DNA from 3 places in the Streptomyces sp. NPDC059994 genome. Region 1 is predicted to be linked to each of the others. Evidence: riboswitches for the same ligand, from Rfam matches in the RefSeq annotation. Region 1 holds a riboswitch; each other region holds the start of a gene.
The links. Region 1 has a riboswitch for cobalamin ahead of ACFWA7_RS28020 (CbtB domain-containing protein). Riboswitches for the same ligand answer to the same signal wherever they lie in the genome.
Positions count from the first base shown of each region.

Region 2: it holds a riboswitch for cobalamin, as region 1 does, so the genes downstream of both, ACFWA7_RS06730 ((2Fe-2S) ferredoxin domain-containing protein) here and ACFWA7_RS28020 (CbtB domain-containing protein) in region 1, are expected to answer to the same signal.
Region 3: it holds a riboswitch for cobalamin, as region 1 does, so the genes downstream of both, metE (5-methyltetrahydropteroyltriglutamate--homocysteine S-methyltransferase) here and ACFWA7_RS28020 (CbtB domain-containing protein) in region 1, are expected to answer to the same signal.

Region 1 is NZ_JBHWUR010000071.1:13,313-19,661, reverse strand. It holds gene ACFWA7_RS28045 (DedA family protein) at 57-698, shown strand; gene ACFWA7_RS28040 (DUF2277 domain-containing protein) at 711-947, opposite strand; gene ACFWA7_RS28035 (RNA-binding S4 domain-containing protein) at 999-1,433, shown strand; gene ACFWA7_RS28030 (hypothetical protein) at 1,549-1,830, shown strand; gene ACFWA7_RS28025 (CbtA family protein) at 1,943-2,716, opposite strand; gene ACFWA7_RS28020 (CbtB domain-containing protein) at 2,735-2,959, opposite strand; cobalamin riboswitch at 2,993-3,150, opposite strand; gene ACFWA7_RS28015 (histidine phosphatase family protein) at 3,219-3,788, shown strand; gene ACFWA7_RS28010 (2'-5' RNA ligase family protein) at 3,861-4,481, opposite strand; gene ACFWA7_RS28005 (XRE family transcriptional regulator) at 4,496-5,725, opposite strand; gene ACFWA7_RS28000 (hypothetical protein) at 6,185-6,349, shown strand, end outside.
Region 2 is NZ_JBHWUR010000007.1:140,324-146,672, forward strand. It holds gene ACFWA7_RS06720 (LysR family transcriptional regulator) at 1-721, opposite strand, end outside; gene ACFWA7_RS06725 (MFS transporter) at 856-2,124, shown strand; cobalamin riboswitch at 2,456-2,655, shown strand; gene ACFWA7_RS06730 ((2Fe-2S) ferredoxin domain-containing protein) at 2,695-3,081, shown strand; gene ACFWA7_RS06735 (hypothetical protein) at 3,234-3,467, shown strand; gene gap (type I glyceraldehyde-3-phosphate dehydrogenase) at 3,795-4,793, opposite strand; gene ACFWA7_RS06745 (GlxA family transcriptional regulator) at 4,982-5,941, opposite strand; gene ACFWA7_RS06750 (DUF6236 family protein) at 6,314-6,349, opposite strand, start outside.
Region 3 is NZ_JBHWUR010000162.1:358-6,706, reverse strand. It holds gene ACFWA7_RS38100 (molybdopterin-dependent oxidoreductase) at 1-3,757, opposite strand, end outside; cobalamin riboswitch at 4,030-4,182, shown strand; gene metE (5-methyltetrahydropteroyltriglutamate--homocysteine S-methyltransferase) at 4,364-6,349, shown strand, end outside.

The DNA of each region.
Region 1 (6,349 bases):
TACAGCGACCCGGCCGCAGACCAGCGCAGCGGGGCGCATTCCGTTCGGGGGTCGTAGTGCTGGAGAGTGTGGGGTCGCTGACCGGCAGCCCATGGATTTATGCCGTGGTGACCGTCTCCGTTCTCCTGGACGTGTTCCTCCCCGTGCTGCCCAGCGGGGTCCTGGTGATCACCGCGGCGACCTCCGCGGCGGCCGGCTCGACCACCGCGGCGGGCGCCCCGCACGCGATACGCGACGTGCCCGACCTGCTCCTCCTCGCCGCCTGCGCCGCCGCGGCCTCGGTGCTCGGCGACCTCGTCGCGTACCGCCTCGCCTGGCGCGGCGGGGCGCGGCTCGACAAGGCCATCGCCCGCTCCCGCCGGCTGACCCGCGCACAGGAGCGTCTCGGCGCCGCACTGAGCCGGGGCGGCGGCGCGCTCGTCGTCGTCGCCCGGTTCGCCCCGGCGGGCCGGTCCGTGGTCTCGCTCGGCGCGGGCGCGGCGCACCGCACGCCCAAGGAGTTCCTGCCGTGGTCCGCCCTCGCCGGGGTGGCCTGGGCGGGCTACAGCGTGGGCCTCGGCTACTTCGGCGGACGCTGGCTCGGCGCGACCTGGCTCGGCACGGGCATCTCCGTCCTCGCGCTGTTCGCGGCGGGCTCCCTCGCCGCCTACGTCATGCGCCGCCCGGCCCAGGCCGCGGTGGCCGGCCCGGCGGCCTGACGCACCGCAGGGCTACGCCGACGCCGGTGTCCTGACCGGCACCCCCCGTATCTCCAGGCCTTCGAGCAGCTCGGCCGTGGCCCGCGCTATCTCGTCCACCGCCCGGTCGAAGACCTCCTGGTTGTGCGCGGCGGGCGCCCGGAAGCCGGACACCTTGCGCACGTACTGGAGAGCCGCCGCGCGGATCTCCTCGTCGGTGGCCTCCTCGGGGAGGACCGGCGGTCTGAGCGTCTTGATGCTTCTGCACATGCCTCAAGTGTGACGGGTACCACTGACAACGGCCTCGGTAGAGTCGGAGGCATGGCGGCAGCAGAGCAGGTGAAGGCCCAGGAGCCCAAGGGACCGGCGGCACCGGCGGCACCGGCGGGGCCCTCGGAGCCCGTACGGATCGACAGCTGGATCTGGTCCGTACGGCTCACCAAGACGCGTTCCATGGCGGCGACGGCGTGCCGGGCCGGGCATGTCCAGCTCAACGGCGAGCGCGTCAAGCCCGCGCACACCGTGAAGGTGGGCGACGAGGTGCGGCTGCGTCTGGAGGGGCGGGAGCGGGTCGTCGTCGTCGCGAAGGTCATCCGCAAGCGGGTGGGCGCGGCGATCGCGGCCGAGACCTATGTCGACAACAGCCCGCCGCCGCCCGCCCGTTCGGACGTACTGGCCGCCGGTGTGCGCGACCGGGGCATGGGCCGGCCGACCAAGCGGGACCGCCGGGAGATGGAGCGGCTGCGCGGGCTGTAGGGGCCCGCGAGGCGTTGGCGGGCAGGCAACTCGGAGACCAACTCCCGCTGCACCGGAGTAGGTTGGAGGGCCGGGGGCCAGGGGAGCCCCCGATCCGTCCCTAGAGGAACACGCCATGATCCTGTTACTGCTCGTCCTGGCGCTGGTCCTGTACGGCTTCGGCTTCAGTCTCGGCGGCATCGTGTTCTGCGTCGCCGTGGTGGCCGTACTCTTCAGCGCCTCACGCCGTGGCCGCTCCACGGCACCGTCCGGCGGCTCGTCCGGAGCCGGCGGCTCCAGCCGTGGCACGGACACGGACTACCGGGCCTACCGCGCCCGCCGGGACCGTATGGACCGGTGGGAGCGGCGCTACCGCAGGGAGCGGAACAGCCGTCTGTTCTCCCTGCGCCGCCCCTGACCGATCGAGCGCCACCGAACAGCGCACCGAGCACGACCTACGCGCGCGAGGGCCCCGACCGACGTCGGTCACCGACGTCGGTCCGGGGCCCTCGTGCGTGCGGTTCGCCCGGTCAGTGGGCGGCCGCCGCCTTGCTGTCGACGGCCGTGCCCGTACCGCGGGGCTCGGCCGTGGCGGCCTTGGGCACCAGGAGCCGTTCGGCGAGGTGGCCGAAGACCAGCCCGAAACCGGCCCACAGGGTGACCTGGATGGCGAGGGCCGCGAGCCGGAACTTCCAGAGCAGCATCGCCGGGAAGTCCTTCGGCACCTCGTTGACGGCGGGCAGGAACGCGTACGCGAGCCCGATGGCGACCAGGAAGGCGGCCGAGGCGACGACGGTCGCGTTCCAGTTGCCGAGGCGGGGCGCGAGCCGCTTGCCGAGGATCACGGCCGAGACGGCGAGCAGCACGCTCAGCGCGATCATCAGGAAGTACAGGGCGGTGCGTTTGCCGATCGTGTCGGGGTCACCGATGGACGGCGGGTTCGCCGGGTACTTCAGGAACGGGACGACATAGACGGTCAGGAGCGCGCCGAGCGAGACGAACGCCGCCGTGGCGCGCGGCCCGAACCGGCCGGTCCGGCCGAGCGCGACACAGAACGCGAGCGCGGCGATACCACCGAGGGCCACGCCGAACACGAGCACACCCGTGGCGAGGCCGCCGGTGGACTGCAGGGTGCGGCTGAACACCTCTTCGCCGTGCTCGTGCGCGTGCGCGTCCTCGAAGTCGATGGCCGCGTCCACCCGGGGCTCGCCCAGGACGTACGCCACGATCAGCGCCAGCAGGCCCGCTGCGAGGCCGGCGAGCATGCCGCGCACCAGCAGGGCCCTGACGTGCAGGGAGTTCACGAGTCGGTACCCCTGGTCTCAGTGGCAGGGGAAGCCGAGCAGGTGGCGTCCGTCGTGGACCCACTCGTGGACGTTCTCACCGGAGAGGAGGCTCGTGGCGCCCTGCTCGGCGCCGACGAAGTACAGGAGGACGAGCATGAGGATGCCGAAGAAGAGCGCCCAGGGAGCGATCGCCTTGAGCGATATCGGGGTGATGGCCGGCGTTGCTGCTGCGCTGGGCGCAGGGGCGGCGGAGAGTGCCACGGCAGAACCTCCTGGGGAACACGCGTCCCGGTCATTGGTGCCTTTGTCGACGGTGGTGGGTCTGACTTCCCCGCCTTCGCTCCCTGTTGAGGGCGCTCGCCGGGTTCACAGTGGCGCGACCGTGCCGGAATCTCACCGGGCTTCCTTCACACCGTCTTTATGTCGACGTGACCGTACCGCGTGAGGGACCGCGCCGCTACGGCGCGCGGGTGCACAGCCCCCGCGCGAAGTGCGTGAACGGCCGTGCTCTGCTTGACCCATGACCGTACGCGTGATGTTGATCTCACCCCCGGCCGACCGCTACGCGCGCGAGGCGAGAGTCGGCGACGACGCGGCCGCCCCGGACGAGGGCGCGGTCCGCAGGGTCAAGGACGCGGCGGCGGCTCTTCCGGTACCGGCCCGCCGGCTGAAACCGCCGTCCTCCCTCTACGAGTTGGCGGACGGCCTGCCCACGGGCGACGAACCGGCCCTGGCCGACTGGGATCTGGGCCGCTGGCGGGGGCGGCGGCTCGACGAGCTGAGCGCCGCGGATCCCACGGGGGTACGGGCCTGGCTCACCGATCCCGGGGCGGCGCCGCACGGCGGGGAGAGCCTGCTCGCGCTCGTCGCGCGCGTGGGCGCGTGGCTGGACACGCTGCCCGCGGCGGGCGGCCGGATCCTCGCGGTCGCCTCCCCGGCGGTGGTCCGCGCGTCCGTGACCCACGCCCTGGCCCTGCCGCCCGCCTCCTTCTGGCGCCTGGACGTGGCCCCCCTGACCCTGACCGAGCTCTCGGGCCGCGCGGGCCGCTGGAACCTGCGGTGCGGGCGGCCTGCGGAGGGGGCGCGGTAACGACGAAGGTCCCCCGGCGTCGGATCCGGATGCGCTGGGGTGCCGCAGGGACGCGGGCTCGCCGTCACTCCATCACCCGAGCTGCACCTTGGCGAATGGCGTCCACTCGTACATGCGGTTGTCTCGGTTGATGAGAATCAGCTCAGCCTGGCTGATTCGGGCACGTGCGGGTTCGACGTCCAGCGTTGCCAGCGCCTTGGCGTACGGTTCCGCCGGTCCGGCCCCATGGCTGTACCCGAGCGAGACGTGCGGGGTGAACCCCTCAGCCCGCTCGGGGACCTCCGAGAGAACATCACCCACGGCTGCACGGATCGCGTCCCGCACAGCACGCACCGGCGCATCTGGCCGCACAGGGGCGAGGATCGCCTCCGGGTCCACGATCGGAGCGGTCAAGGTGACCTCGAACGCCGGCACCTCGGCAAGACGCCTGCGGGCGGCCTGCTCGATGGCGGCTGCGTCCTGTTCGGGGAACTCCCCCACGAAACCGAGGCCCTGCATGGTGAGGTGCAGCCACTCGTCAGGGATGAGGTCCAGGCCGCCGACGGGTGCGAGTGCAGCACGGTACTCGGCCGCGAAGCGGTGGACGTCCGGCTGCCCCTCGAACGTCAGGTGCCATGTGTAGAAGCTGCGGCCGACGCTCCAGCCCGGCCGCCACCACCAGTGATCACGCATGTGCTCGGGTTCTGTCGTCATGCCCCGGAATCCAATCAGTTCGGCCCGTCTCCTGACGAGAGCGCAAGGTGTCGCGGGGCGGAGTCCGCGCACCACTCAACGATCGCGCGGCGTGCCACGGTTGTGGCGCTCGCGTCTGCGGCGGCCCCGTGGCCCATGGCGGCGGCGAGGTCACTCATGCGCTGGGTGACGGGACCCATGCGTCGTTCCGCGGGCATGGCCAGCACGGGCAGCAATGCCTCCATGACGCCGTCTGGCTCGCCGCAGGCGAGCAGGGCCGCGGCCTGGCTGATTCGGATCTGCGCCTCGGTGCCATACGCGCGGACCCGCTGAGTGGCGAGCAGATCAAGAGCGCTCCGCGCCTCGCGCAGCGCCGCCTGCGGCTGGCCGATGAGCAGGTGGACACCAGCCGCGTAGTTCTCCTGCCGAGCCTGCGGGCAGGAGAAGAGGCCGCCGATCTCGTCTGTTCCCGTCATGACCTCACGCGCGTGTTCCGCCCTGGTGAGGGCCCCCTCGGCTTCGCTCCGTGCGCCGAGCATGGACCATGCGTCGGCCTCCTGGCAGGCAAGCAGCGCTCCCACGGTTCCGTCTGCGGAGACAAGAGCTCCCCGCCGGGCGTGGTTCACCGCGTCTTTGAGGCGTCCGTCCCAGACGGCAACCTTGGAGCGGGTTGAGCAGACCCAGGCGCGCAACACGTTGTGGCCGGCAGTCTCGGCGCACAGCCACGCGGTACGCCCGTGGGTGTCGGCGGCGCGAAGGTTGCCGAGGTCGGAGGACATCCAGGCGAGGAGTCCACAGAGGTAGCCCGCCGAGACGTACAGGTCGACGGATTGGCGGGGTGGCTGGTGCCCTTCGAGGAGGCGGAACACCCGGTCGCGGAGGTTGCAGGTGCGGCGGAACATCAGCAGGGGATCGTCGGTGAGGTAGTCCCGGGCGAGGGTCTGCACGTCGGCGAAGAGCTGTTCGAGGGCGATGTCGCCGACGTTGGTGGACTCGGCCCACTGTGCCCAGGTCGCCGATTCTGCGGCGGCTGCGAGTACGCGGTCAGGCTCCGGCTCGGCCGGGGCAGGCGGGTGCGGTGTCGTCCGGGGCTGCTCGGGTGCGTGGTGCTGAAGAATCCGCAGATCACCGTTCGGCAGGGCCCGGCGGTCGTCCATGTCGAGGAGGTCCTCGACATCACAGTCGTAGATCGTGGCGAGAGCGACGAGGACTTGGAGGCTCGGACGTCGCGCGCTCGCGCCGGGCCACTTCTCCCACTTGGCCACGAGGGAAGCGTCGGCCGCGATGGCTTGCCCGGGTCCGCAGGAGAGTCGCTCTGCGGCCTCCTGCAACGTCCACCCCAGAGCATGTCGCCATGCCTCTCGCGGACGTACATGGAAGCGGACGCGCATCTCCATGGCGATCTGCGCAGTCGTACATCCGACGGCGCTCATCTCATGGCGAAGAGCGTCACGGTCCGGCTTCGATCCCGGCTTCGGCGGTGGTGACATCGCACTCCCTGACGACACGTTCTTACTCACGGTAGTCAACATGTCGCCCTTGAGTGGCCGTTCCGTCTGTTCTGCGGGGCACACCGCGTCCAATTCCACGGCCAAGAAACGACGTTGCCGCAGGTCAGCCCGGACCGGGTGGGCCAGAAAAGTTGGACACCCGCGACCGTGACGGGGAACACAACAGAGCGCGAATGTTGAGGCCCCTACGAACCTCACGACAGGGGCTCACCTGTGTTCGCTATCCCCATCGGAACGGGCAGGAGCGACAGCCGTGTCAGCGTCGCGCTGTACGCCTGCATCTCAGACGGCAGCACTCCCGATGCCGTTCTCACTGCGCTGCGTGAGTACGCCACGGCCCAGGCGTGGACGGTGACGGCCGCGCTGTACGACGTCGGG
Region 2 (6,349 bases), on a different contig from region 1:
AGGTGGCCAGGGCCGGGGTGTCGGCGATGGTGTCGAGGAGCGCGTCGGAGCCGAAGTTGGGGCCGGTCGCCTCGATGGTGAGGCCGAACTCGGCGACGAGGTCGTCGTAGTAGGCGCTCCACTCGGTACCGGGGACGAGGCCGGGCATCCAGATCCGGTGCCCGGCGAGCTGGGCGAGGGGCACCGACCGGGCGCCCGCCAGCGCGTGGGCGGGGCCGGTGAGGAGTTGGAGCGGCTCGTCGAGCACCCGGACGGACTCGATGTCCTCGGGAAGGGGCCGGCCGGGCGCGGCGAGGGCGCGGAAGGACGCGTCGATCGCACCGGACCGGACGGCGGCGATGGCCGTCTCGATGTCGAACAGCATCACCACGTCGAGCTCGATCTCGGGGTACGCGTGGTGGAAGCCGCGCATCAGACCTGACGGCGCGACGCGCGAGGCGATCACGTCTACGCGCAGCGGACGGCGGCCGGGGCGCACGGAGGTGACCGCGCGATCGGCGACGCGCAGCAGCTCGCGCGCGTGGGGCAGGAACGCCTGCCCGTCGATGGTGAGCTCGGCGCCGCGCGCGGTGCGGGTGAACAGCCGTACCCCGAGGTCGCGCTCCAGCGCGGCGATGCGCTTGGAGACAGCTTGCTGGGTGACCGCCAGCTCGGCGGCGGCCTCCTGGAACTGCCTTGCGTCAGCGGCGGCGACGAAGGTCCGGACGGTGTCGAGGTCCATGCCGACACCTTACGGGTACAACCGTTGGTTGTGGCCCGACGGTCCTGCGGTTGTTTGACCCCCGGCTGAGGCGCTCGCTTTGATGCTTCCGATCGCGGATCGGTTGTGCGGGTGAGTGACGAGGGGTGGCGGGCATGAGAATCGGGCACCGGCTGGGACATCTGCGCGGACATCGGCTGGGGCGGCGGTTCGGCTGGCTCTGGGGAGCGTACGGGACCAGCGCGCTCGGCACATGGCTCGCCTTCGGCGCGTTCCCGCTGATCGCCATCCAGGTGCTGCACGCCGGACCGGCCGAGGTCGCCGCGCTCTCCTCCGTGGGGGCTGCGGTGGGCGCGGCCGTGGCGGTGCCGCTCGGCCCGTGGGTGGAGTTCCGCCGCAAGCGGCCGGTGCTGATCGCGATGGACCTGGTGCGGTTCGCGGCGCTGCTGACGATCCCCGCCGCGTACGCGCTCGGCATGCTCACCTTCCTCCAGCTCCTGCTGGTCTCCATCGTCGTAGCAGCAGCCGACATCACCTTCCGCGCCGCCTCCGGCGCATACCTGAAGACGCTGCTGCCGGCCGAGGACCTGCTCGTCGCCAACGCCCGATTCGAGTCCACGGCCTGGACGACCACGATCATCGGACCGCCGCTGGGCGGCGCCGCGATCGGGCTCCTCGGTCCGGTGGCGACGGTGGTGGCCGACGCGGTCAGCTACCTGCTCTCGGCGCTGGGCATCCGCGCGACAGGCGGGCACGAGCCGCGGCCCGAGCGCCCGGAGGGCCCGCGCCTGCGGGCCGGGGACCTGCTCGACGGCTGGCGGTACATCCTCGCCGACACGACACTGCGTCCGCTGCTCTTCAACACCGCCTTGTTCAACGGCCTGGTGATGGCCGTCCAGCCGCTGCTGGCCGTCCTGATGCTCGGCCGACTCGGCTTCGCGCCGTGGCAGTACGGCCTCGCCTTCGCCGCGCCCTCAATCGCCGGACTGCTCGGTTCACGGCTGGCCCGACCGCTCGTCACCCGGTTCGGGCAGCACCAGGTCCTGGTCGTGGTCGGGGCGCTGCGCGCGATCTGGCCCGTCGGCCTGGCCTTTCTGGGCTCGGGCACCGCAGGGCTGCTGCTGGTGATCGGCGTCGAGCTCGGGCTCATCTTCTGCTGCGGGGTCTTCAACCCCGTCCACGCCACCTACCGCCTCGAACGCACCGCGACCGACCGCGTCGCCCGCACCCTGTCCGCCTGGGCGGTGACGACCAAAGCCACGACCGCGCTCCTGACGGCCGTCTGGGGCGTACTGGGCAGCCTGCTCGGCCCACGTACGGCCATCGGCCTGGCCGGCGTGCTCCTGCTGGCAACACCGCTGCTGCTCCCTCGCCGCGCGGCAGCGCATTTCTCCGAGCCGGAGCCGGCGCCGAGCCGCACCTGACGGGCCGCCACGGCCGTCACCGCTCGTTGGTCATCGGCCTCTGTTGCGAGACCCGCCACGCGCTCATCGGCTCGTCTGCTCCGACGGCTTCACCCTGACCGGCCCTTCGACGGCCAATCCCTCAGCATGGCTGCCGCGCCTGCGAACGCCTCAACTGCCCCCCAGAGCGCCGCACCACCCCCTCGGGCGCTCCCTGCGGATCGGCCAGAACACCACCACCTTCATCCCCTACCCCGTCACCGATCGCATGACTTGGCCAGCCAGTCCTGGCGCGCCCTCTCCGGCGGCGAACGCCAGTGCGTCCGGAGCGCCCACCCCCGCGCGACGGTGGTGACGCGCCGCCGCCCGACGTGCGACGATGCCCGACGACAAGGCGACGCGGAACGAGGAAGCCGGTGGAATTCCGGCGCGGTCCCGCCACTGTGATCGGCGAGCGAACCCCGAACAGACCACTGCCCGGACACGGGCGGGAAGGACGGGGCGAGCGGCGACCCGAGAGCCAGGAGACTCACGTCGTCGCCTCCTTGACGAAGCCGGGGCGGATCTCCCCGGAGGAGGAGCGTGAGCGGTATGCCGGAGCGGCAACCAGAAGATGGCGCCGGACGCACCCCAGCCGACTCGGCCCCGTGCCGGATCGTGGTGTGCAGGGACTGCTGCTGCGGGAGCGCGAAGGTGCCCGGAGTCGACCACGCGCAGCAGAGAGAGCGCCTTGCCGAGAACGCGCCCGTACGTGTCTCCGCCTGCCTCGACGTCTGCGAACAGGCCAACGTGATCGTCGTCCAGCCCTCTCGTGCCGCACGCGTCGCCGGTGCCCGCCCGGTCTGGCTCGGTTTGGTCAACGATCCCGACGCCACGGACGACATCGCCGCCTGGGTCCAGGCCGGCGGCCCCGGCATCGCGCCCTGCCCCGACATCCTCGACCTCTACGCCTTCACCCCCCGCCGAAGGGCTCGATGAGCACGCTTGGCCGTCCGGCCCCGGCGCCCGTCCCTGAACGGCGGCTGGTCCAAAACGTGTACCGGAGCCCGCTTGGTGGTCCACTACGCTGATCACCAAACGGTGTGCGAACGGGGGTTCGCCACTCAGCGAAATCAGGGGGAGCGGGGACCGTGGCCAAGCCTGTACGTGCCGCGATAGGGGACACCTGGATCAGGTGCAGCTTCTGCCAGGGCGATGTTTTCCGGGACCGCGAGGTGAAACTCAACAGCTCCGGGGCGGAGTTCATGAACCTCGGCTGGGCGAACGAGTCGGCAACCGGGCTGATCTGCTGGAGCTGCGGCTATGTGCTCCTGTTCGCGAACAAGAGTCTGAAGCTGTACAAGGTGGAGAAGAGCCAGGGGTGACGCCGCGTCTGGGACCCGTGCGTCAACCTCCGCCCAGCACCCGCTTCAGCTCCGCCTTGTGTCCATGCTGGACGGGCCGTGGACGCTACGGTGCTGGGCCTCGGCGTAGAGCTGGTCGTACGCCGGCCCCTGCGATCCGCTGTGCGGGCGCTGCCCGCTCCGCTTGGACGACGACGTCTCCCGCGTAGCTTTCGGTCTCGGTATGTGTCCGGCGTTGTGGGACGCCGGTTTCCAGCTGGGTGAGGCGGGTGACCAGCCCGCACGCGGCGGTGGCGACGTGCGGCCCGTGCCCGATGTCGCGGCTCGGACCGCCCCGACGCCCGGCTGTCACCGCCCGGCGAGCAGCTCCAGTGTGTCGATCACCCGGTTGGAGAAACCCCACTCGTTGTCGTACCAGGCGACCACCTTGACATGGCGGCCGTCCACCCGGGTGAGGGCCGAGTCGAAGATGGACGAGGCCGGGTTGCCCGTGATGTCGGAGGACACCAGCGCGTCCTCCGAGTACTCCAGCACGCCCGCGAGCGGCCCCTGCGCCGCCGCGCGGTAGGCGGCCAGCACGTCGTCGAGCGTCACGTCACGCTCGACGGTGGTGTTGAGCTCGACGATCGAGCCCACCGGCACGGGCACCCGGATCGAGTCGCCGGACAGCTTGCCGTCGAGGTTCGGCAGGACGTGGCCGATCGCCTTGGCCGCGCCCGTCGTGGTCGGCACGATGTTGACCCCGGCGGCGCGGGCGCGGCGGGGGTCGCGGTGCGGGCCGTCCTGGAGGTTCTGCTCCTGGGTGTACGCGTGCACGGTCGTCATGAACCCGTGCTCGATCCCGGCGAGTTCGTCGAGCACCGAGGCCAGCGGCGCGAGCGCGTTCGTGGTGCAGGAGGCGTTCGAGACGATCGTGTGCGCCTCGTGGTCGTACGCGTCGTTGTTGACCCCGAACGCGAGGGTGACGTCGGCGCCCTCCGACGGCGCGCTGACCAGGACCTTCTTCGCTCCCGCGTCCAGGTGGGCGCGGGCGGCCTTCGCCGAGGTGAAGCGGCCCGTCGCCTCCAGGACGAGGTCGACGCCCAGCTCGGCCCACGGCAGGTCGGCCGGGTCGCGCTCGGCGAGCACCTTGATGCGGCGGCCGTCGACGACGAGCGTGTCCCCGTCCACGGTCACGGGCCGCCCGAGCCGGCCCGCCGTCGAGTCGAAGGCGAGCAGCCGCGCGAGGGCGGCGGGCTCGGTGAGGTCGTTCACGGCGACGACCTCCAGATCACTGTCTCGTTCGAGCAGCGCGCGCAGCACGTTGCGTCCGATGCGGCCGAATCCGTTGATGGCGATGCGAGTCATGGGTGATGTCCGTCCCTTCGGTTCGCCTCCAGACTCGCGTGGGACGCCCGAGAGCGGCAGAGGCGTGAGCGCCATGGTTCGAAAGGATCTCGCCAAGGGGCCGGGGCACTGCGGCAGGGGCGCGAGTCGCCCCGCAGCCCGGCGCCGAGTGCCCTGCGCCGAGTGCCCTGTATCGAGGCCCCCGGGGTTCACTCCCCTCGCGCGAACGTCCGCCGGTACTCCGTCGGCGTCGTCCCCAGTACCCGCTGGAAATGCAGCCGCAGATTCGCCCCCGTCCCCAGTCCCACATCCGTCGCGATCTGCTCCACACTCCGCTCCGAACGCTCCAGCAGCTCACGGGCCATGTCGATACGGGCGCGCATGACCCACTGCATCGGCGTGTACCCGGTGTCCTCGACGAAGCGCCGTGAGAAGGTGCGCGCGGACACCGCCGCGTGCCGGGCCAGCGCCTCCAGGGTGAGGGGTTCGTCGAGGCGGTGCAGTGCCCACTCGCGGGTGGCGGCGAACCGTTCGCCCAGCGGTTCGGGCACGCTGCGCGGCACGTACTGTGCTTGCCCACCGCTGCGGTAGGGCGCCGCGACCAGGCGCCGGGCCGCGTGGTTGGACGCGGCCACACCCAGGTCGCCGCGCAGGATGTGCAGGCACAGGTCGATTCCGGAGGCGGCACCGGCGGAGGTCAGCACACTGCCCTCGTCCACGAACAGGACGTTCGCGTCCACCCGTACGCGGGGGTGTTTTTCGGCGAGTGCCCGCGTGTAGTGCCAGTGCGTGGTCGCGCGCCTGCCGTCGAGCAGGCCCGTGGCGGCGAGCGCGAAGGCACCCGTGGAGATCGCGGCGAGCCGCGCGCCCCGGCCGTGGGCGGCGACCAGCGCGTCGAGGACGGCCCTCGGCGGGTCCTCGCGGCCCGGGAAGCGGTAGCCGGGGACGAATACGAGGTCGGCCCACGCGAGCGCGTCGAGGCCATGGGCGACGGCGTATGACAGGCCGTCACCACCGGTCACGAGTCCGGGCTCCGCCCCGCAGACCCGTACCTCGTACGGCATGCTCGCGCGGGTCGTGAACACCTGCGCGGGAATGCCGACGTCGAGCGGCTTCGCGCCTTCGAGCACGAGGACGGCGACGCGTCGCAGAGGGGTTGAGGCTGGCACGGGGCAAGCGTACGAGGACGGTGGGATGCTTCCGGCCGGCGCCGCCCGGTTCGTAGGGGCCCAGCTTGATCACATCACCCGTGGTGCCCTGCCGGGGGACCGCCGGGCGGTGCTCATCGAGCCCACCCCGTCCGGGCGCATGGCCGCTGACACCCTCCGGGAGGCGTTCGCGGGCGTGGAGCGGCGCGCTCGGCAGCCTGCCCGCCGAGGCGGGCGCCGTGCTCCGCCAGGCAGGACGCCGGACCGGGCCCCGAGCGGCAGCACCTCCGAGAGGCATAGCGGCGCCGTCGAGGCGGAGCAGCAGCCGTACGGCGTCGCAACGGCCGCACCACCGTCCCGTACGACGTACGTCCCGTACGGCGCACTCGGTGTTCAGCGCCCGAGGCGCCCGCGGAGTCCGGCCCGCCG
Region 3 (6,349 bases), on a different contig from region 1:
CGTGCAGCGCCGTACCGAACGGGACTTCCCCGACCCCGCTGATCTCGACGGGGGCCGTGCAGTCCAGACCGGTGACGGCCAGCCACTCGGCCACCAGGTCCGCCGAGTTGACCGGGTGCACGCCGAGTGCGTCCCCGGCCGCGTAGGTGAGCGGGGTGTCGCTCGCGCGGGTGTCGAAGGTGAACCGCCGCACCTCCTTGCTCGAACCGGGGAGGCTGAGCAGCGAGTTCCCCGTCAGCCGGGCCGTGACGGCGGCGGCCCGGGAGCTGGGGAGGGGTGTGGTGGGGCGAGGGGTGGCGGGGGCGGCTGGGGGTCGGGCCGCCGCGGAACTCGTAGGGATGGTCGCGGTGTTGGGGGCCGAGGCTGTTGCTGTACCCGATGAACGGACACCGTGCGATGCGAGTTCCCCTCCCGCCGCGAAATCGTCAGGGAAATTTCCGGGCGCCCCGGGGGAGGGCGTGACGGGGGCGCCCAGGGCCGTATCGCCGGGGAGGTCCACGGGCGCGTCGGGAGCTGACCTTCCGGCGGCCGACAGCTCGTCCAGGCAGGTCAGCACCCCGTCGAGCCACTCCTGCGCCCGGTCCTCGAAGTCCGGTTCGCAGTCGGTGCGGGGGAGTAGCCGTACCGCCCCCAGCTCGGCCAGCCGCCGGTCCAGGCGTCGGCCGTGCCCGCAGAATTCGTCGTACGACGAGTCCCCGAAGGCCAGGACCGCATAGCGGCGTCCTTCCAGGCGCGGGGCCTCGTCATCGGCCAGGGCGTCCCAGAACGCGGCGCCGTTGTCGGGCGCTTCGCCGTCTCCGGTGGTGCTGGTGATCAGCAGCACCTCGGCGTCGGCGGGCAGCGTGTCCGGAGCGGTGTCGTCCATGGAGACGAGCCGGATCCGGTGTCCGGCGGCGGCGAGCCGTTCGGCGCCGGCCGCGGCGAGCTGCTCGGCGTTGCCGGTCTGCGAGGCCCACAGCACCAGCACGTCACGGCCCCGGGGGGCCGAGGGCAGCGTGACGGGCGCGGGGGCGGGCCGGGGGGTCGCCCGCGAGTACATCCCGGCCAGCACGCCGTTCACCCACAGCGCGTGCTCCTCGCTGAACGGCGCCGTCGGCGGCAGTACGGGGATGCCGGGCGCGCCCGACTCCAGCCCGGCCAGGAACCCGGTGAGGTACTGGCGTTCCCGCTCGGTGAGGACCGGCGGGGGCGCGCCGAGCCCGAACACGGCGGCGGGTGCGGCGCCTTGGCCCGCCGCAGGGGGCGAGTCGGGGGCCGTACGCTGGGCGGGCACGGCGTGGGGGAGGGGCGCGGGGGCGTCGAGCAGCGCGGTACCCGCGACCAGCGCCCCTGCCGCCTCGCCGGAGGCGCCTGGCGCCCCTGCCGCCGCGCCGCCCACTCCCGCTGCCCCGGACCCACCTGCCGCCACAGCCATCGCGCCGCCCACGACGAGCGCTCCCGTGGCCCCGGACCCACCTGCCGCCCCCGCCCCCGCGCCGCCAGTAACGAGCGCTCCTGCCACCCCGGAAGCGCCGGACACCAGCCCGGCCGAGCCGTTCGCGCCCGCCGCCACCCCGCCCGCGAGCGCCCCCGTCCCCGGCATGACCGGCCGTGCCACCTCGGCCGTGACCCTCGTCAGCGACACCGCGCACACCTTGAACTCCGGCTGCAGCGAGATCGGATCGACCGCGTCGCTCGTCACCGCGTTGATGCTCAGGTCCGTGCCGAACAGGTCGTTCCAGTGGAACGGCGCGAAGCAGCACCCCTGCCGCACCCGGTCGGTCACCACGGCGGCCAGCACCGCCCGTCCGCGCCGGGAGGCGATCTCCACCCCGTCGCCTTCGGCGATGCCGAGGCGTTCGGCGTCCTGCGGGTGCACCTCCACGAACGGCGCCGGGTTGAGCTTGTTGAGCTTGGCCACCTTCCCCGTCTTGGTGAGCGTGTGCCACTGGTGCTGCAGCCGCCCGGTGTTGAGTACGAAGGGGAAGTCGTCGTCGGGCATCTCGGCGGCCGGGAGGTGCGGGCGCGCGTGGAAGACGGCCCGTCCGCTCGCCGTCGGGAACACCGGACCGCCGCCGTCCTCGGCCACGTACCGGATCGGGTTGCGGTCGGGCCCCTCGGCGGTCGGGGCGGGCCACTGCACCGGCGTGGCGCGCAGCCGCTCGTAGGTGACCCCGCGCAGGTCGTAGCCGGTCTTCGGGTTCCAGGCGCGCTTGATCTCCTCGAAGACCTCTTCGGGACCGGCGTAGGTGAACGCCTCCTCGTACCCCATCGCGCACGCCACGCGCGCGATGATCTGCCAGTCGGGCAGTGCCTCGCCGGGCGCGTCGAGGGCCGGCCGGGCGAGGGTGAGGTTGCGCTCGCTGTTGATGAGGACGCCCTCGGCCTCCGTCCACAGGGCGCCGGGCAGCACCACGTCCGCGTACGCGGTGGTCTCGGTCTCCGCGAACACGTCCTGGACGACGACGAACTCGGCGGCCCGCAGGCCCTCGACGACGGTGCGGCGGTTGGCGACCGAGGCGACCGGGTTGGTGCAGATCACCCAGCACGCCTTGATGTCGCCGTCGGCCATCCGCCGGAACATCTCGACGGTGCCGAGCCCCGCCCCGTCCGTGCGCAGCGTGCCCGGCCGCAGCCCCCACAGCTCCTCGGTGAAGGCCCGCTCCTCGTCGACGAGCACCGAGCGCTGGCCGGGCAGCCCGGGGCCCATATAGCCCATCTCGCGGCCGCCCATGGCGTTCGGCTGGCCGGTGAGCGAGAACGGGCCGCTGCCGGGGCGGCAGATCGCGCCGGTCGCCAGATGCAGGTTGACCAGGGCGTTGGTGTTCCAGGTGCCGTGCGTGGACTGGTTGAGCCCCATGGTCCAGCAGCTCATCCACTCGCCGGCCGCGCCGATCCACCGCGCCGCCGTGCGGATGTCGTCCTCGGGGATCCCGGTGATCTCCGCGACCGAGGCGGGCGCGTAGTCGGCCAGGAACTCGCCCATCGCCTCCCAGCCCTCGGTGTGCTCGGCGATGAAGGCGGTGTCCGTGTGCCCGTTCTCCTGGAGCAGGTGCAGGAGCCCGTTGAGCAGGGCGAGATCCGCGCCGGGCTTGATCTGCAGGAAGAGGTCGGCCTTGGCGGCGGTCGCGGTGCGGCGCGGGTCGACGACGATCAGCTTCGCCCCGGCCTTGACGCGCTCCATCATCCTCAGAAAGAGGATGGGATGGCAGTCGGCCATGTTGGAGCCGATGACCAGGAAGACGTCCGCCTTCTCGAAGTCCTGGTACGAGCCGGGCGGCCCGTCCGCGCCCAGCGACAGCTTGTAGCCGCTGCCCGCACTGGCCATGCACAGCCGGGAGTTGGACTCGATCTGGTTGGTGCCGATGAACCCCTTGGTCAGCTTGTTGGCCAGATACTGCGCCTCCAGGCTCATCTGGCCGGACACGTACAGCGCGACGGCGTCCGGCCCGTGCTCGTCGACGATCGCCCGCAGCCTGCCCGCCGTCTCGGCGATCATCGCGTCGACGCCGGCGGGCACCGGCTCGGCCCCCCGCTCGCCCCGTACCAGCGCGGTGGCCAGGCGTCCGGGTGCGGCCAGCATGTCGGCCGTCGTCGCCCCCTTGGTGCACAGCCGTCCGGAGTTCGCGGGGTGCGCCTTGTCGCCGGAGGCCTTGAGTACCGTGCGCCGGCCGTCCGGCCCCACGGTGATGTCGAGGACCATCCCGCAGCCCACACCGCAGTACGAGCAGACCGTGCGCACCTGTTCGGTGGCGGCCCGCGTGCCCTGTGCGGTCAACGGGTGTCCCCTCTCGTCTCGGCCGGGATCCCTTGGGCTCCGACCGTACGAAATGCCCGTTACTTCGATGTCACGTGCGGCGATCACGAGTGGTTACGTCGGCCACACTAAGCGCGCCCCGATGCTGTGAGCACCTGTGTGCGACTGCGGCACGCCTCCGATGTCGGACATCACGAGGCGTGCGGGCCCGATGTGAGGGGGCCTTCCGGCCCCGGCTCTGTAGGGTGGCGCTCGCAGCTGGTTCGCCCCCGTCCGCCAGGCGGGAGGCGTCGTAAGAGGGAACCCGGTGGGAATCCGGGACTGCCCCGCAGCGGTGAGCGGGAACGACCGCCGTCATACGCACTGGGCCCGGCCGGGTCTGGGAAGCGACGGCCACTAGGTGTCCGCCGGGAAACCGGCAGGCGTGCCCGCGAGTCCGAAGACCTGCCCGTTGCCCGTGCGCGACCGACGCGCGCGGAGACCTTGGTGACCTCGTGGGCGGGTCGGCGAGACAAGAGGTGGTTCGAGCGCGGGCACCGCTCCGCGCGGGCCGCCCTGTCCGTCTCCCTTCGCGCCCACGACCCGTACCAGGGTCGATTTCGGGACATTCTCGCGAAGGAGAGTTTCGTGACCAGCAAGTCCGCAGCCGCGGCAGCACGCGCCACCGTGTACGGCTACCCCCGCCAGGGCCCCGACCGGGAACTCAAGAAGGCCGTCGAGGGGTACTGGAAGGGCCGCGTCAGTGCCGACGCCCTCCGTGACACCGCCCGCGACCTGCGCCGCGCCAACTGGCGCCGGCTCGCCGACGCGGGCGTCGACGAAGTCCCCACCGGCGACTTCTCGTACTACGACCACGTCCTCGACGCCAGCGTGATGGTGGGGGCGATCCCCGACCGGCACCGCACCGCCGTCGAGACCGACACACTCGACGGCTACTTCGCCATGGCGCGCGGCACCCAGGACGTGGCGCCGCTGGAGATGACCAAGTGGTTCGACACCAACTACCACTACCTGGTGCCCGAACTCGGCCCGGACACCGTCTTCACCGCCGACTCCGGTAAGCAGGTCGCCGAGCTCACCGAGGCGCTGGCGCTCGGCCTCGCGGCCCGGCCCGCCCTGGTCGGCCCGGTCACCTACCTCCTCCTGGCCAAGCCCGCGCCCGGCGTCGGCGCCGCCTTCGAGCCACTGGCCCTGCTGGAGCGGCTGCTGCCCGTGTACGCAGAGGTGCTCGCCGATCTGCGGGCAGCCGGCGCGCAGTGGGTGCAGCTCGACGAGCCCGCCCTCGTCCAGGACCGCACCCCCTCCGAACTGGACGCCGCCGCCCGCGCCTACCGGGCGCTCGGCAGCCTCACCGACCGCCCCAAGCTGCTGGTCGCCTCCTACTTCGACCAGCTCGGCGAGGCCCTGCCCGTCCTCGCCAAGGCGCCCGTGGACGGCCTCGGCCTGGACTTCACGGGACCGGCCGCCGCCAACCTCGACGCCCTCGCGGCCGTCGGAGGACTGCCCGGCAAGCGGCTGGTGGCGGGCGTCGTCGACGGCCGCAACATCTGGATCAACGACTACGAGAAGTCCCTCGCCACTCTCGGCACGCTCCTCGGCCTCGCGGGCACCGTCGACGTGGCACCGTCCTGCTCGCTGCTGCACGTTCCGCTCGACGCGTCGGCCGAACGCGACATCGACCCGCAGATCGCCCGCTGGCTCGCCTTCGCCGACCAGAAGACCGCCGAGACCGTGACCCTGGCCCGCGGCCTCACCAGCGGCACCGGCGCCATCGCCGCCGAACTCGCCGCCAACCGCGCGGACCTGGCCTCGCGCGCCGGATCCGCCCTCACCCACGACCCGGCGGTACGCGCGCGTACGTCGGCGGTCACCGAGGCGGACGGCCGCCGCTCCCAGCCGTACGGCGAACGCGCCCCGGCCCAGCGCGCCCGGCTGCGGCTGCCGCTGCTGCCCACGACCACCATCGGCTCGTTCCCGCAGACCGCACAGGTGCGTACCGCCCGCGCCGACCTGCGCGCCGGACGCGTCGGCACCGCGGGCTACGAGGAGCGCATCAAGGCCGAGATCCGCGAGGTCGTCGCCTTCCAGGAGAAGGCGGGCATCGATGTCCTCGTCCACGGCGAGGCCGAACGCAACGACATGGTGGAGTACTTCGCCGAGCAGCTGACCGGCTACCTCGCCACCCGGCACGGCTGGGTCCAGTCGTACGGCACGCGCTATGTCCGCCCGCCGGTCCTGGCCGGCGACATCTCCCGGCCGCGACCGATGACAGTGCGCTGGACGGCGTACGCCCAGTCGCTCACCGACCGCCCCGTCAAGGGCATGCTCACCGGGCCGGTCACCATGCTGGCCTGGTCGTTCGTCCGCGACGACCAGCCGCTCGCCGAGACCGCCCGCCAGGTGGCGCTCGCCCTGCGCGACGAGGTCGAGGACCTGGAAGCGGCCGGGACCTCGGTCATCCAGGTCGACGAGCCCGCCCTGCGCGAGACGCTGCCGCTGCGCGCCGCGGACCGCGCCGCCTATCTGGACTGGGCCACGGAATCGTTCCGGCTGACCACCGGGGGCGTACGTCCCGACACCCAGATCCACACCCACATGTGCTACGCCGAGTTC